Ciceribacter thiooxidans: one gene and its partners. The protein of the gene in region 1 interacts with the protein of each later gene in a pairwise test. Links are inferred from orthologs where the notes say so. Each region holds a gene or a part of one and is shown in the gene's direction. Other genes may lie near its edges. The genes, in order: H4I97_RS17700, H4I97_RS15535 and H4I97_RS07985.

Evidence for each region.
Region 2: the proteins of H4I97_RS17700 (region 1) and H4I97_RS15535 interact in binary tests that used the Escherichia coli proteins (3 or more experiments, as listed by UniProt). The link is inferred for Ciceribacter thiooxidans from one-to-one orthologs.
Region 3: the proteins of H4I97_RS17700 (region 1) and H4I97_RS07985 interact in binary tests that used the Escherichia coli proteins (3 or more experiments, as listed by UniProt). The link is inferred for Ciceribacter thiooxidans from one-to-one orthologs.

The regions. Positions count from the first base shown.
Region 1 is NZ_CP059896.1:3,578,043-3,583,437, reverse strand. The notes cover bases 1,271-4,085. They hold H4I97_RS17700 (P-II family nitrogen regulator), read left to right. Parts: upstream 1,271-2,410; coding sequence 2,411-2,761; downstream 2,762-4,085. Other genes in these bases: H4I97_RS17695 (ammonium transporter), read left to right, coding at 2,789-4,085; tesB (acyl-CoA thioesterase II), read left to right, coding at 1,311-2,213. Also shown: H4I97_RS17710 (ubiquinone biosynthesis hydroxylase), read right to left, coding at 8-1,225; more of H4I97_RS17695, read left to right, coding at 4,086-4,150; H4I97_RS17690 (FtsK/SpoIIIE family DNA translocase), read left to right, coding at 4,405-5,395. UniProt on the Escherichia coli protein: Involved in the regulation of nitrogen metabolism. Regulates the activity of its targets by protein-protein interaction in response to the nitrogen status of the cell.
Region 2 is NZ_CP059896.1:3,152,656-3,158,642, reverse strand. Bases 1-3,407 are described here. They hold H4I97_RS15535 ([protein-PII] uridylyltransferase), read left to right. Parts: upstream 1-381; coding sequence 382-3,207; downstream 3,208-3,407. Other genes in these bases: murJ (murein biosynthesis integral membrane protein MurJ), read left to right, coding at 3,210-3,407; mutS (DNA mismatch repair protein MutS), read left to right, coding at 1-263. Also shown: more of murJ, read left to right, coding at 3,408-4,820; H4I97_RS15525 (VOC family protein), read left to right, coding at 4,817-5,224; trpS (tryptophan--tRNA ligase), read left to right, coding at 5,305-5,987.
Region 3 is NZ_CP059896.1:1,683,477-1,689,056, reverse strand. What follows is about bases 778-3,777. They hold H4I97_RS07985 (two-component system sensor histidine kinase NtrB), read left to right. Parts: upstream 778-1,707; coding sequence 1,708-2,847; downstream 2,848-3,777. Other genes in these bases: ntrC (nitrogen regulation protein NR(I)), read left to right, coding at 2,847-3,777; dusB (tRNA dihydrouridine synthase DusB), read left to right, coding at 778-1,708. Also shown: H4I97_RS07995 (bifunctional 2-C-methyl-D-erythritol 4-phosphate cytidylyltransferase/2-C-methyl-D-erythritol 2,4-cyclodiphosphate synthase), read right to left, coding at 1-532; more of dusB, read left to right, coding at 725-777; more of ntrC, read left to right, coding at 3,778-4,298; H4I97_RS07975 (sensor histidine kinase NtrY-like), read left to right, coding at 4,463-5,580.

The DNA.
Region 1 (5,395 bases):
CTGCCGATTACAGAGGTTGGCCCGTAAGAAGTCGCGGTCGCTCAGCGCTTCCTCCGGTTCCTGCCGCCTCATGGATGAAGTAGGATTTCAGCCCCGGTAGCCGGTCCACGATACCAAGACCGAAATCGCGCGCGGCACGGATCGGCGACAGATCGTTTGAGAACAGGCGGTTCAGCACGTCGGTCGTCACGCCCATGCGGAAGGTGTCGAAGCGGCGCCACTCCTGGTATCGCTCCAGGACGTTGAGATCACCGATGTCCAGGCCGATTCGGTCCGCCTCGACCACCGTCTGTGCAAGTGCTGCCACGTCCTTGAAGCCGAGATTCAACCCTTGGCCCGAGATCGGATGAATGCCGTGGGCCGCGTCACCTGCAAGCGCAAGTCGCTGCGCGACGAAGGAACGCGCTAGCGTCAGCCCAAGCGGGAACGCTCGCCGGTCACCAACGGCGCGTATCGGACCGAGCTTGTAACCAAAACGGCGCTCCAGTTCTTCCTCGAAAATCAGATCGTCAGCCGAAACAAGCCGATTGGCTTCGTCAGTACGCTCGGTCCATACGAGGGACGAGCGGTTGCCCTTGAGCGGCAAGATGGCAAAGGGTCCGGCGGGAAGGAAATGCTCTTCCGCGCAGCCTTCATGTGGCCGCTCATGCTCGACGGTCGTAACGATGCCCGACTGGCCGTAGTCCCATGTAACCGTCTTGATCCCGGCCATCTCCCGCAGCTTGGAACGCACGCCGTCGCAAGCAACGACGAGCCTTGCGGAAAGCACCGTTCCGTCTGAAAGCGTCAGAGACGCGGCGGCAGGGCCGTTTTCAAGTCCAGTCGCGCGCAATCCATGTCGGATGGTGACGCCGGCTTTCGCGCAGGCGTCCCTTAGCGCGCCCACCATGGCGACATTCGGGATCATATATGCGAATGGTCGCCCATCCTCGACGACGCCGTCAAAAGTGAGGAAGACCGGCCGGACCGGGTCGGAAGTCTTCGAATCGGTGACGATCATCTTGGTGATCGGCTGGGCTTCAGGCGAAATTTGGTCCCATATTCCGAAAACTTCCAGCATGTGTATGGCCGCCGCGATGATCGCCGAAGCACGAGGATCCTTCCTCCAGGCATCTTCGGGGGCGGCCTCGACCACCTCCACGGACAGATGGGGCGCGGCCTGTTTGACCGCCAGCGCCACCGAAAGCCCGACATATCCGCCGCCGACGACCAACATATCCAACATCGCGCACTCCATTAGCACTTGTGTGTGATAAGGCTCCTATATAGATCAGCCTTGAACTTCTTCCCACATGCGAGGTCTTCATAGCATGCTGCAGCAGAACGAAGAACCCAGCGCGATGGACGGTCTTATCAAAACCCTCGACATCGAGAAGCTGGAGGAGAACCTCTTTCGCGGAAGCAGTCCGCAGAACGGCTGGCAACGCGTCTTCGGAGGTCAGGTGATCGCGCAGGCGTTGATGGCGGCGCAGCGTTGCGTCGAAGACGACCGCCTCGTTCACTCGCTTCATGCTTATTTCATGCGTCCGGGGGATCCGTCCGTGCCGATCATTTACCAGGTCGAGCGCATTCGCGACGGTGCGAGTTTCACAACCCGCCGTGTTGTCGCAGTTCAGCACGGCAAGGCGATCTTTTCGATGTCGGCCTCGTTCCAGGTGGCAGAACTCGGGTTCGACCACCAGGTGGCGATGCCACAAGTTCCGCCACCGGAGCAGCTGATCGGTGAAAAGGAGTTCAAGGAGATCTTTCTTGCCGATGCGCCGGAGAATGTACGGCGGTACTGGGGACGCAACCGTCCAATCGAGATCAGACCAGTTTCGCTGGTCCACTACGTGTCGAAGGAAAAGCTGGAACCGACCGCTCACATATGGGTCCGGGCCGTCGGGGAGGTTCCCAACGATCACCGCTATCAGGCAGCCATCCTTGCCTATCTCTCCGACATGACGCTGCTAGATACCTCACTCTATGCGCACGGCACGTCGATTTTCGACTCCAATCTTCAGGTCGCAAGCCTCGACCACGCGATGTGGTTTCACCGCCCCTGCGACCTCCGAGACTGGATGCTTTACACCCAGGACAGCCCCAGTGCATCGGGCGCTCGAGGCATGACCCGCGGGAGCCTTTATTCGCGGTCTGGTCAACTCATCGCTTCGGTGGCGCAAGAGGGTCTGATCCGCAATCGTGCAAACGATGAAATAGTGGGCAAAAAATAGAATATGCCCAAATTTTAGTCGAATCCACGCCCACGCCGCACCATCTCACCGAGATGGTGCGCTATAGATTTTATATTTCAATAGCTTATGTGACGTCCAGAATCTGGCACGCCCTTTGAATGTCTTCTTCCAGTCGCTGATTAATTCATGTCGCCAGCGGCAAGGAGAGTCGGCTCCGAGCCGAGGACAAACAAAGGATGGGACGCCAGATGAAAATTGTAATGGCCATAATCAAGCCGTTCAAACTGGATGAGGTGCGCGAAGCCCTCACAGCCGTCGGCATACAAGGCCTCACCGTAACCGAGGTCAAGGGTTACGGCCGCCAGAAGGGCCACACCGAAATCTATCGCGGCACCGAGTATGCCGTCAGCTTTCTGCCGAAGCTCAAGATCGAAATCGCCGTGGCGTCGGAGCTCGCGGACAAGGCGGTCGAGGCGATCGCCTCCGCTGCCAAGACGGGCCAGATCGGCGACGGCAAGATCTTCGTCTACTCGATCGACCAGGCCGTGCGTATTCGCACCGGCGAAACCAATTCCGAAGCCTTGTGAAGAACGGCCGCTAGGGGAGTCTTTCTGATGTCATTTAATAAGTTTTCTTCCGCCTGCGCCCGGATCGGCCTTGGCGCTGCTGCGCTTCTCGCTCCAGTCGTGGCCTTCGCTCAGGAGGCCGCGCCCGCTGTTGCCGAAGCAGCTGCCGCAGCGCCGGTTCCAAACAAGGGCGACACGGCATTCATGTTTTTGAGCACGCTGCTCGTGCTTTTCATGATCATCCCGGGTCTGGCACTGTTTTATGGTGGCCTTGTTCGGACAAAGAACATGCTGTCCGTACTCATGCAGACAACCGTGATCGCCTGCACCGTGATGATCATCTGGGTCGTCTACGGCTATTCCTTCGCCTTTGGCGGGTCGACCAACCCGTTCTTCGGTGGTACTGCCAAGATGTTCCTGGCTGGCATTACGCCGGACAGCACCGCAGCCACTTTCTCTGATGCCGTCATTCCGGAATACATTTTCATGCTGTTCCAGATGACCTTTGCGGCCATTACGCCTGCACTCATCATCGGCGCATATGCCGAGCGCATCAAATTTGGCGCATCGGTTCTTTTCTGCGCGCTTTGGGTAACCTTCGTCTATTTCCCGGTTGCCCACATGGTCTGGGATGCCAACGGCTTCCTTTTCGGCCTTGGTGCACTTGACTTTGCTGGCGGCACGGTCGTGCACATCAACGCCGGTGTTGCCGGTCTCATCGGTGCAATCATGGTTGGCAAGCGTATCGGCTTCGGCAAGGACATGATGGCTCCGCATTCTCTGACACTATCCATGGTTGGCGCTGCCATGCTGTGGTTCGGCTGGTTCGGCTTCAATGCCGGCTCCAACCTGGAAGCAACCGGTGGTGCAATGCTCGCAACCGTCAACACATTCGTGGCAACGGCTGCAGCAACCCTTTCCTGGTCGCTGGTCGAAAAGATCGTTCGCGGCAAGGCCTCCATGCTCGGCGCAATCTCCGGCATGGTTGCCGGTCTGGTTGCCGTCACACCTGCTGCCGGTATTGCTGGTCCGATGGGCGCCATCGTTCTCGGTGCGCTGGTATCTCCGCTCTGCTTCTTCTTCGTCTCCGTGGTGAAGAACAAGTTCGGCTATGACGATACGGCTGACGTCTTCGGTGTTCACGGCGTTGGTGGCATGTTCGGTGCCGTTGGCACCGGCGTCCTCGCCTCTGCAAGCCTCGGCGGCATTGGCTATGGTGAAGGTGTGACGATGGGCCATCAGGTTTACGTTCAGATCGTGGCAGTGCTGACCACCATCGCATGGACGGGTATCGGCTCGGTTATCCTTTACAAGGTAACTGACCTGATCATCGGCCTGCGCGTGACTCCGGAAGCCGAGCGCGAAGGTCTCGACCTTTCCTCCCACGGCGAAGCTGCCTACCACAGCTGAGACCGGACTCGCGTCGGCTTGTCCGGCGCGAGCTCTGCTTACAACGCGGTCGTCATACGACACTTCCCGAGCCCAGGCCTTCCCGCCTGGGCTTTTTCTCTTTGCGAACATACCGCCAACGGTCGCGGATGCCGCTGGATGGTTAATGAGCCATTAACCGTCCCTCCGTTACTATGCGGCGAAGGGCGAGAGCGCCGAAAAGCCACAGAACGCCGTCATACGCGCGAATGAATCTCGAAACGGGCAGGCACGACATGAACAGAGGTAACTCGGTTATGATGGGAGAGCACGGCGACCGTCCCGCCTTGACGGCATTCCTCCTTCGCCAACTTCTCACATTGGCCGGCTCCGCGCTTTTTGTACTCCTGATGCTCGCGGTCGCGGCACTGGCAACATGGAACGTCTCGGATCCGAGTTTCTCCTACGCGACAGCCAACGAACCGACGAACGTGCTCGGCCGCAGTGGCGCTGCTTTCGCGGACCTCATGCTGCAATTTCTCGGCCTTGCGAGCGTCATTGCGTTGCTTCCGGTCCTCGCCTGGTCGCTGGCGCTTATTACCAGCCGTCCGATCCATCGCTTTCCTGCGCGCCTTGGCGCCTGGGCAGTCGGGTCGCTTCTCTCCTCAGCCGTCATCGGATGCTTTCCGCCACCCCTGACCTGGCCAATTCCAAATGGAATTGGCGGTGTTCTGGGCGACGCGATCCTTCGCTTCCCGGGGCTGTTTATAGGCAGCTATCCTACGGGGACGGCCTCCATGATCGTCGGCGCCGTCCTGGCCGGCCCTGCGGTTTGGTCACTGCTCTTTGCCGCCGGTCTGGTCGGCAAGGCGGACGAAGACGAACCAAACACCGCACCGGTCAAACAGCTGAAAGCGACGCGGATCGAACCTGCATTCGAAGATGAGGCAGACGAGGACGATGGCGGCTGGCTGGCACTCGGAGCGATTGCCCACAGCTGGTACACGGCCAGCGCCCGGATCCGACGCCTTCTGGGGCTAAAGCCGCGCGAACACAACCGGAACCGGTTCGACCAACCCTACGACTTCAACGAAGATGAATTCGGCCCGCTGAACGAACCGGCTCGGGCCAAGAGCGGGGCCGCAACTCGGCGGGAACCACCGATGGAGACGGTGCCGCAAGCCGGACCCGGGCGGCAACGGACCATCCTCGCACCACCTCCGATGATGGGTGATCACACGGACGAGGACTTCAACGACGACGATCCGCCATTCGATCTGGACGACG
Region 2 (5,987 bases), 420 kb from region 1 along the record:
GGCTTGCCGGCCTGCCGGCGTCTGTCGTGGCGCGGGCCCGCGACGTGCTCTCCCGCCTCGAGGATGCCGACCGCAAGAATCCAGCGAGTCAGCTCATCGACGATTTGCCGTTGTTCCAGGTGGCGGTGCGGCGGGAAACAGCCCAGAAATCAGGACCTTCGAAGGTAGAGGACGCGCTGCGGACGCTCGACCTCGACGATATGACGCCGCGTGCCGCGCTTGATGCGCTCTACGAACTCAAGAAACAACTTGGCAAGTCTTGAACGTTAGATTTGCCTGTGAAGGGTGGCGGAAAAGCGCTATAGCGCTGTTGCGCCCAGCTCACCATCTATTGCCGGAAAGCCTTACGGCGGACCTGCCGGGGAAAGCCTGACGACTGACATGACCACGTCCGATCTCGACCTCAGCGAAATCCTCGATGTCGCCGCCCTCACTGAAGAATGCGGGAAGGTGGTTCGCGCCAATAGCGGGAAACTGCTGGAGATGCGCTCGGCACTCCTGCCGATCCTGCGGGCCGCGAGTGCTCAAGGGCGCGAAAGAGTGAAGGCGCAGCTCTTTGCCGATGGCAGCGGTATCCGCTGCGCACAGCGGCTCTCCTGGCTGCAGGACCGGATCATCACTATCATCTTCGACTGCGCAGCAACTCAGATATATCGCGATGCGACGAAGATTGCGGTCTCGGCCGTCGGCGGTTACGGACGTGGTACGCTTGCGCCGGGATCGGATATCGACCTGCTTTTCGTGCTGCCGGCGAAATTCACGCCCGACATGCACAAGGCGGTCGAATTCGTGCTCTATCTGCTCTGGGACATGGGCTTCAAGGTCGGGCATGCGACCCGCACGATCGAGGAGTGCATTCGTCTGTCGAAGACGGACATGACGATCCGCACAGCGATCCTTGAGACACGCTTCGTCTGCGGGCGGGAAGACCTGGCGCGGGATCTGCACCAGCGCTTCGATCACGACGTGACCCGCGACACGGCTCCGGAATTCATCGCAGCCAAGCTCGCCGAACGCGATGAGCGGCACCGCAAATCAGGTGACAGCCGCTACCTCGTCGAACCGAACGTCAAGGAAGGCAAAGGCGGTCTGCGCGACCTGCAGACGCTCTTCTGGATCGCCAAGTACAAGTATCACGTCCGGGACGCCGGCGAACTCGTCAAGCTCGGCGTTCTTTCGAAGCAAGAACTGCGGCTTTTCCAGAAGGCCGATGACTTCCTCTGGGCCGTGCGCTGCCACATGCATTTCCTGACCGGAAAGCCGGAGGAGCGTCTCTCCTTCGACCTGCAGCCGGAAATCGCCCGCAGCCTCGGCTACCAGCCGCGACCGGGCCTTTCCGCCGTCGAGCGATTCATGAAACACTATTTCCTGGTCGCCAAGGATGTCGGCGACCTGACCCGCATATTCTGTGCGACGCTCGAGGAGCAGCAGGCGAAGGCTGCGCCCGTGTTGACGGCGATGCTCGGTCGTTTCGCCAATCGCCCCCGCAAGATACCCGGTACTATAGAGTTCATCGAGGACAGGGGCCGGATCGCGCTGGCGGATAAGGACGTTTTCAAGCGTGACTCTATTTCGATCATGCGCTTCTTCCACGTGGCGGATATCAACGGGCTCGAGTTCCATCCCGATGCACTGAAGATCGTGACACGCTCGCTGTCGCTGATCGACAACGATTTCCGCGAGAACGAGGAGGCGAACCGGCTGTTCCTCTCGATGTTGACGTCACGCCGCCAGCCCGGGCAGATCCTGCGGCGGATGAACGAGTCGGGTGTGCTCGGACGCTTCATTCCGGAGTTCGGCAAGATCGTCTCGATGATGCAGTTCAACATGTATCATCACTATACCGTCGATGAACACCTGATCCGGTCCGTCGAAGTCCTGTCGGAGATCGACGAAGGGAAGGCTGAAGACATCCATCCACTCGCCGCAACTCTGATGCCCGGTGTTGAGGATCGGGACTCGCTCTACGTTGCTGTCCTCCTCCACGACATCGCCAAGGGGCGACAGGAGGATCATTCCGTCGCCGGTGCACGGGTCGCGCGCAAGCTTTGCCCGCGCCTCGGCCTCAGCCCTAAGCAGACGGAGCTCGTAGCCTGGCTCATCGATGAGCACCTCACCATGTCGATGGTTGCGCAGACCCGGGATATGCATGATCGCAAGACGATCAGCGACTTCGCCGAGAAGGTGCAATCACTCGACCGTCTCAAAATGCTGCTGATCCTCACGGTCTGCGACATTCGGGCCGTCGGACCCGGCGTCTGGAATGGCTGGAAGGGTCAACTGCTGCGAACCCTCTACTACGAAACCGAACTGCTGCTGTCCGGTGGCTTTTCGGAGGTGTCGCGCAAGGATCGCGCCAAGTACGCCGCCGAGCAGCTCAGCAAGGCGCTTGGCGACTGGAGCGACAAGGACCGCGCGATGTACACCAAGCTGCACTACGAGCCGTATCTGCTCACCGTGCCGCTGGAGGATCAGGTGCGACACGCCCATTTCATCCGGGAGGCGGACATTGCAGGCAAGGGGCTCGCGACCATGGTCCGGACCCATTCCTTCCATGCGATTACGGAAATCACGGTGCTCGCTCCCGACCATCCGCGCCTTCTCTCGGTGATCGCGGGAGCCTGTGCTGCGGCAGGGGCGAATATCGCCGATGCGCAGATCTATACGACTTCCGACGGCCGCGCTCTGGACACCATCCTGGTTAACCGTGAATTCCCGATCGACGAGGACGAAATGCGGCGGGCGGCGACGATCGGCAAGATGATCGAGGACGTTCTCTCCGGACGCAAACGGCTGCCGGAGGTCATAGCCACCCGCAGCAAGGGCAAGAAGGGCAACAAGACCTTCCCCGTTCAGCCGCATGTGACGATCTCGAATACCCTGTCGAACAAATTCACCGTTATCGAGGTCGAATGCCTCGATCGCATCGGTCTGCTCGCCGACGTGACGGCGGTACTCTCCGATCTCTCGCTCGATATCCAGTCGGCGCGTATCACCACCTTTGGGGAAAAGGTGATCGATACCTTTTACGTCACCGACCTCATCGGCCAGAAGGTCACCAACGAGAACCGGCAGGCGAGCATCGTTGCGCGTCTGAAGACGGTGATGGCCGGCCAAGCGGACGAGTTCCGCGACAACATGCCGTCCGGCATCATCGCGCCGCAACCGCAGAAAGGCACGGTCGCACAGAAGAAGGTCAGGGCCTGAGTATGGGGCTCGTCAAGAAGTTTGCCACCGTCGGCGGCGCGACGCTGGGCAGCCGTACCTTTGGCTTCGCACGCGAGACACTGATGGCGGCGGCGCTCGGCACCGGGCCGATGGCCGACGTCTTCTATGCCGCTTTCCGCTTTCCGAACCTCTTCCGCAGGCTTTTCGCCGAAGGGGCCTTCAACGCAGCCTTCGTACCGCTCTTCGCCAAGGAGATTGAGGCGCATGGCGTCGAGGGCGCCAAGCGCTTCTCCGAGGAAGTCTTCGGTGTCCTGTTCACCGTCCTGATGTTGCTCACGATCGGGATGGAGCTGGCCATGCCGCTTCTCGTCTCGTGGATCATCGCGCCGGGGTTTGCCGACGATCCGGAGAAGCTGTCGATCACCGTCAGGCTCGCGGCGGTGATGTTTCCCTATCTCATGTCGATGTCGCTGACGGCGATGATGAGCGGCATGTTGAATTCTCTCCATCACTTCTTCGCGGCGGCGGTTGCTCCGATCTTCCTCAACGTCGTGATGATCGGCGCGCTGTTCTATGCCCTCTATACGGGCGCGGAGCCTGCTCTGACCGCATGGTATCTCTCCTGGTCGGTGCTCGCCGCTGGTGTCCTGCAGTTGGCAGTCGTCTACGGCGGCGTGCGCCATGCCGGGATTTCCATCGGGTTGAGGTTTCCGCGATTTACCCCCAACGTGAAGCGGCTTCTGGTGCTCGCCATTCCGGCGGCGGTGACGGGCGGCATCACCCAGATCAACCAGATCATCGGCCAAGCGATCGCCTCTGGAAAGGAAGGCGCCATCGCCGCCCTCCAGTATGCCGACCGCATCTACCAGCTTCCGCTCGGCGTGGTCGGCGTGGCGGTCGGCGTCGTCCTGCTTCCCGAGCTCGCCAGGGCACTGAAGGCCGGCCACGCGAAGGAGGCGACCTATATCCAGAACCGGTCGATCGAATTCGTGCTGTTCCTCACCCTTCCCGCGGCCGCCGCGCTCTGGGTTCTCTCCGACGAGATCATCCGGGTGCTCTATGAGCGTGGTGCCTTCACCGAACAGAATACAGCACTCGTCGCTTCGATTCTCGCGATCTACGGCCTCGGGCTTCCGGGTTTCGTCCTGATCAAGGCACTACAGCCGGGTTTCTACGCGCGGGAGGATACCCGGACGCCCATGCGGTTTACCGGCGTTTCGGTCGTCATCAATTCCGCGCTTGCCATCTCTCTCTTCCCCTTCATCGCCGAGCGGGGGATCGCCACGGCCGAAGCCGCCGCCGGCTGGGTCAACACGTGCCTCCTGTTTACGACGCTTCTTCGCCGCGGCGATCTCGTCTGGGAATGGGCGCTCGCGAAACGCGCGGCGCGGCTCATCGTCGCCTCGGCGGCAATGGCCGGCGTGCTCGTTTATCTCTCCGATCGCTGGAGCGGCTGGCTACAGCCCGAGACGCCGCTTCTGACTCAGGTTGCGGCGCTCGGAGCGCTGATTGCAGTTGCTATGGTCGTCTATTTCGGCCTCGCCTTCGCCATCGGCGGGGCCGATCTCGGCATGATACGGCGCAATCTTCAGCGCGGCGCCCGTAGTTCCGCCGAATCGCCCGAAAGCCTATCTTCGGATGGCGAGCAATGACCCGCTCAGCGCCCCGGCGTCGCCTCGCTACTGTCGCACTGGTGGTCGATGATTACGACCGCGCCAAAGCCTTCTACTGTGATGTCCTCGGCTTCGAGTGCCTTGCCGACAGCAGTTTGGAGGGGGACAAGCGCTGGCTCGTTGTCGCGCCGAAAGGAGCGGCCGGTGCCGCCCTGCTGCTCGCCCGGGCCGACGGCGAAGCACAGACGCAGGCGATTGGAAACCAGACAGGCGGCCGGGTCGGGTTCTTCCTGGAAACCGACGACTTCGCACGCGACCGCGCGACCTTTCTTGCGAATGGCGTCCAGTTCCTCGAAGAGCCTCGACGCGAGGTCTATGGGACAGTTGCCGTCTTCGCGGACCTCTACGGAAATCGCTGGGACCTGATCGAGCCGGCCCCTTGATTGTCTCTCGGGCCGCGTGCATAAGCGCGAGCGAGTTTCAATAGCGAGGCCGGGCCCTCCACAAGCCTGTGAGGACGATTATGGGCGAATTCAAGCAGCTGGTTTTCTCCGGTGTTCAGCCGACCGGCAATCTTCATCTCGGCAACTACCTGGGCGCGATCCGCAAGTTCGTCGCGCTTCAGGAAAGCCATGACTGCATCTACTGCGTCGTTGACCTGCATGCGATCACCGCCCAGCTCGTCCATGACGACCTGCCGGGCCAGATCCGCTCGATTACCGCGGCCTTCATCGCCGCCGGCATCGATCCCAAGCAGCACATCGTCTTCAACCAGTCGCAGGTTCCCCAGCACGCCGAACTCGCCTGGATATTCAACTGCGTCGCGCGCATCGGCTGGATGAACAGGATGACGCAGTTCAAGGACAAGGCAGGGAAGGACCGTGAAAACGCTTCCCTCGGACTGCTCGCCTATCCGAGCCTGATGGCCGCCGACATCCTCGTCTATCGCGCGACCCATGTTCCCGTCGGCGACGATCAGAAGCAGCATCTCGAGCTGACCCGCGACATCGCCATGAAGTTCAACATGGACTTCATGCAGAAGATTCGTGCGGCCGGCCTCGGGACTGACATCCTGGTGGGCGACGAGCCGGTCCATGCCTATTTCCCGATGGTGGAGCCGATGATCGAGGGTCCGGCGCCGCGCGTCATGAGCCTCAAGGACGGCACCAAGAAGATGTCGAAGTCGGATCCTTCCGACCTCTCGCG
Region 3 (5,580 bases), 1.9 Mb from region 1 along the record:
AGCTGAAGCTCTGGGGCGTCTGCGCGGCGTAGAGCCCGGCGCGCGGAACGGTTTCGACCACAAGTCCTTCGGCCGAGCCGCGCTTCAGCGTGTCGGTGACCGGAATAGCCGGCAGAACGGCCGCGGCACCATCGGCGAAGGCTGCGCGGATGCGCTCCAGCATCGCCGTATCGACAAAGGGTCTCACGGCATCCTGGATCATCACATGGGTGACGTCGCGGCCGACAAGCGCCTTCAACCCGGCCTCCACCGACTGCTGGCGCGTGCGTCCGCCGAAGGTGACGACGATGTCCCGCCCGCCGTTCAGGTGCCGGCACGCCTCGCGAAACAGCATCTCGTCGTCAGGATGGATGACTGCGACGATCGGACCCGTTGCCGGCCAGTCGACAAAGCGTTGAAGTGTATGGGCGATCACCGGCTTTCCGCCGATGCGGCGATACTGCTTCGGCCCTTCCGCGGAAGCGCCGGCCCGTTCGCCGCGCCCGGCGGCGACCACGATGACAGCGATTGAAAAGGCCCCGAGATTTGCCATTCGCGGAGATTGTTCCTGACACAATTAACACGTAAGGGAGCAGTAGAGCGTCGACGCCAATATTTCCAGAGCGCGCCGAATTTTTGTTCCGTCCGGCGGTTTTCGCTTGGCAAGCCGATCAAGGCTGGCTAAAAATAGTGCAAACCCGTTCCGTGCCTGAAAGATAATCATTTGCAATCCAGAGCACTTCACATGCCGTTTCAGATCGGGCCGGTGACCGTCCGCAATCGCGTCGCGCTGGCGCCGATGTCCGGGGTGAGCGATCTGCCGTTCCGCCAGCTCGCCTGGCGCTTCGGGGCGGGGCTCGTCGTCACTGAGATGGTAGCGAGCCGGGAACTGGTGCTGAATGCAGCCGAATCCTGGATGCGGCTGCGCGACGGCGAGGCGCGGCCGCACGTTGTCCAGCTTGCCGGGCGCGAGGCGCACTGGATGGCAGAAGCCGCGCGCATCGCCGAGGCGAACGGCGCCGACGTAATCGACATCAACATGGGGTGCCCGGCCAAGAAGGTGATCGGCGGTTATTCCGGTTCGGCGCTGATGCGCGACCCCGACCATGCGCTTTCGCTGATCGAGGCGACCGTTGAGGCGGTGAGCGTCCCGGTGACGCTGAAGATGCGGCTCGGCTGGGACGAGAATTCGATCAACGCGCCGGAGATCGCCGCGCGCGCCGAACGGGCGGGCATTCAGCTCGTCGCCATCCACGGCCGCACCCGCATGCAGTTCTACGAGGGCCGCGCAGACTGGGATGCGATCGCCGCGGTGCGCGACGCGGTCAAGATCCCGCTGATCGCCAACGGCGACGTTTCGACCCGCGAGGACGCAGAGGAAATCCTGCGGCGTTCCGGCGCCGATGCTGTCATGATAGGTCGTGCCTGTCAGGGGCGGCCGTGGCTGGCCGGCGTTCTCGCCGGCGCCCGTGCACCTGAAGCCGCCGAGATCGCCACGATCGCCGTCGAGCACTACGAGATGATGCTGGCGCATTACGGGACCGATGTCGGCCTGCGCCATGCCCGCAAACACCTGGGCTGGTATCTCGAACGCTTCGCGCCGGATCTCGCGCCCGCCCGCAAGGCGGAGATCATGACGGCCCGCGATCCCCGCTTCGTCGTCGCGGCTCTGTCTTGCGCACTCGAAGAGGCGGCGAGCGAGAGAAACGACCGGCAGGAGGCCGCCTGATGTCGCAACCGCAGGAAACACGGGACAACGGCCTGGCCCTGACTGTTTTGAACGCCATCCAAAATCCGGTGATCCTCGTCGATGCCGAAGGTTTCGTCACCTTCGCCAACTGGGAGGCGGAATCCTTCTTCGGCGCGAGCGCCAGCCATCTCGCCCGCCATCAGGTGGCGAGCCTGATTCCCTTCGGCAGCCCGCTGCTCGCCCTGATCGACCAGGTGCGGGAGCGGCGGGCGCCGGTCAACGAATACCGCGTCGACCTGAGCTCACCGCGCCTCGGCGAGGACAAGCTGGTCGACCTCTACGTCGCTCCGGTGGTGAGTGATCCGGGCTCCGTGGTCGTTGTATTCCAGGAACGCTCGATGGCCGACAAGATCGACCGCCAGCTGACCCACCGCGCTGCCGCCCGCTCGGTGACAGGGCTCGCCTCGATGCTGGCGCACGAGATCAAGAACCCGCTCTCCGGCATCCGCGGCGCGGCACAGCTTCTCGAAAGCTCGGTGACCGACGAAGACCGGGCGCTGACACGCCTCATCTGCGACGAGACGGACCGGATCGTCTCGCTGGTCGACCGCATGGAGGTCTTCTCCGACGAGAGACCGGTGGACCGGCAGCCGATCAACATCCATTCGGTGCTCGACCACGTGAAGGCGATCGCCAAAGCGGGCTTTGCCCGCGATATCAAGATCACCGAGAACTACGACCCGTCGCTGCCGCCGGTCTATGCCAACCGCGACCAGCTGGTGCAGGTGTTCCTCAATCTCGTCAAGAACGCGGCCGAGGCGATCGGCGACCGCGCCGACGGAGAAATCCAGCTGACGACCGCCTATCGGCCGGGGATCCGCCTCTCGGTCGCCGGTTCGCGAGAAAAGATCTCGCTGCCGCTCGAATTCTGCGTGCACGACAACGGTCCGGGGGTTCCCGCCGACCTGCTACCGCATCTCTTCGATCCCTTCATCACCACCAAGACCAACGGATCGGGGCTCGGCCTCGCGCTGGTCGCCAAGATCATCGGCGGTCACGGCGGCATCGTCGAATGCGACAGCCAGTCCAACCGCACCACTTTCCGCGTGCTGATGCCCGTCTCCCGGGGTGTCGCACTCGAAGACGCAACTCCGGCGAACTCCACAGGAAGCCTCTGATGACTGCCACCATCCTTGTTGCTGACGATGATGCCGCCATCCGCACGGTGCTCAATCAGGCGCTGACGCGGGCGGGATACGACGTCCGGATTACCTCCAATGCGGCGACGCTCTGGCGCTGGGTCTCGGCCGGCGAGGGCGATCTCGTCGTCACCGACGTGGTCATGCCGGACGAGAACGCCTTCGACCTCTTGCCGCGTATCAAGAAGGCGAGGCCAGATCTGCCGGTTCTGGTGATGAGCGCGCAGAACACCTTCATGACGGCGATCAAGGCGTCGGAGCGCGGCGCCTATGACTACCTGCCGAAGCCGTTCGACCTGACCGAACTGATCGCGATCATCGGCCGCGCACTTGCGGAGCCGAAGAAAAAGCCGGTCCGTGTCGACGACGACATGCAGGACGGGATGCCACTGGTCGGGCGTTCGGCCGCCATGCAGGAAATTTACCGCGTCCTCGCACGGCTCATGCAGACCGACCTCACGCTGATGATCACCGGCGAGTCCGGCACCGGCAAGGAACTCGTCGCCCGCGCGCTGCACGATTACGGCAAGCGCCGCAACGGCCCCTTCGTCGCGATCAACATGGCGGCGATCCCGCGCGACCTCATCGAGTCGGAACTGTTCGGCCACGAGAAGGGTGCCTTCACCGGCGCGCAGACGCGCTCGACCGGCCGCTTCGAGCAGGCCGAGGGCGGTACGCTGTTCCTCGACGAGATCGGCGACATGCCGATGGATGCGCAGACGCGCCTGCTGCGCGTTCTCCAGCAGGGGGAGTACACGACAGTCGGCGGCCGCACGCCGATCCGTACCGACGTCCGGATCGTGGCGGCGACGAACAAGGACCTGAAGCAGTCGATCAACCAGGGCCTCTTCCGCGAGGACCTCTATTACCGCCTCAACGTCGTTCCGCTGCGTCTGCCGCCGCTGAGGGACCGTGCCGAGGACATTCCGGACCTCGTCCGCCATTTCATCCAAGAGGGCGAGCGGCAGGGGCTTGATTCGAAGCGCTTTGACCAGGAGGCGCTCGAAGTCATGAAATCCTATGCGTGGCCCGGCAATGTCCGCGAGCTCGAGAACCTCGTCCGCCGCCTGATGGCGCTTTATCCACAGGATGTCATCACCCGGGAGATCATCGAATCCGAACTGCGCTCCGACATCGCCGACAGCCCGATCACCAAGGCGAGCGTCGCGTCGGGACCGATGACCATTGCGCAGGCGGTGGAAGAGAACATGCGCAGCTATTTCGCCAGCTTTGGCGATGGTTTGCCGCCCTCCGGCCTCTATGATCGCGTGCTGACGGAAATGGAGTACCCGCTCATTCTGGCGGCGCTGACGGCGACACGCGGCAATCAGATCAAGGCTGCGGACCTGCTGGGCCTCAACCGCAATACGCTCAGGAAGAAGATTCGCGAACTCGGCGTATCGGTCTACAGGAGCTCCCGGTCGGCTTGACACCCGCCGACAGCCGTTGCAATTTCGCCACAATACGTTGCTCAAAAGCCACGACACGGCGCGAGTCCACTCGAACCGTTTCGTTCGTCCGTTCGGACGAGACTGTTTCCTTTGTGATGCGCACAGCGCTGATTTGGCCCCGGCGGGGCGGGATGTGATTTGAGATGGACAGCCGAAGGACCGATCCCGTGGCGGAGGGTGACGCCGCACTGGCGAACGACCGTCGCGCGTCCTTCGCACTGCCCGGTCTCGTTCTGGCCGGCGGCGCGCTTGCCTGCGCGGTCTTCACGCTTCCGGTCCTGCTCGGGCTGACCCCGATCGCGCCGACGTCGAATGTCCTCATCGCCTCGGCTGTGCTGAACTCGCTCTTTGTCGTCGGCCTGATGTTCCTGATCGGGCGCGAGGTCAGCCGCCTGGTAAGAGCACGCACGCGCGGCCGTGCGGCGGCCCGGCTGCATGTCCGCATCGTGGCGCTCTTCTCGGTGGTGGCGATTACGCCCGCCATCCTCGTCGCGATCTTTGCCAGCATCACGCTGAACGTCGGTCTGGACCGCTGGTTCTCGATCCGGACGCAATCGATCGTCAGTTCATCCATGGATGTCGCGCAGGCCTACATGCTCGAGAATGCGAGCTACCTGCAGGGCCAGACCATCTCGATGGCGAACGATCTCGACCGCAACCGCGCGCTCTTCTTCCTCGACCGCACCGGTTTCGTGCAGTTGATGACCCGCCAGGCCAAGGGCCGCGGCATGCTGGGCGCCTTCCTCGTGCGTCAGGACGGTTCGGCGATCACCCAGGCGGAGATCAAAACCGATAAGCCGCTGCCCGCGATCCCGAAGGACGCGCTCGAAAGCGCGGCGGCCGGTCAGCCGACGCTGATTCCGCCCGGCGTGACCAATCTCGTCGGCGCGATCATCAAGCTCGATTCGATTTCCGGCACCTTCCTCTACACGATCCGCGCCGTCGATCCGAAGGTGATGGCGGCGATGCGGCTGATGGAGGACAACACCGCCGAATACAAGGCGATGGAGGCCGGCCGCACTTCGCTGCAGATTGCGTTTGCGGTCCTCTATCTCGGTTTCGCGCTGATCGTCTTGCTGGCGGCGATCTGGACGGCGATCGCGATCGCCGACCGCATCGTCCGACCGATCCGGCTGCTCATCAGTGCGGCCGACAACGTCGCTTCCGGCAATTTCAACGTCGTTGTTCCTGTTCGCTCCGTCGATGGCGACGTCGGCAGCCTGTCGCTCACCTTCAACAAAATGATCTCGCAGATCCGCAC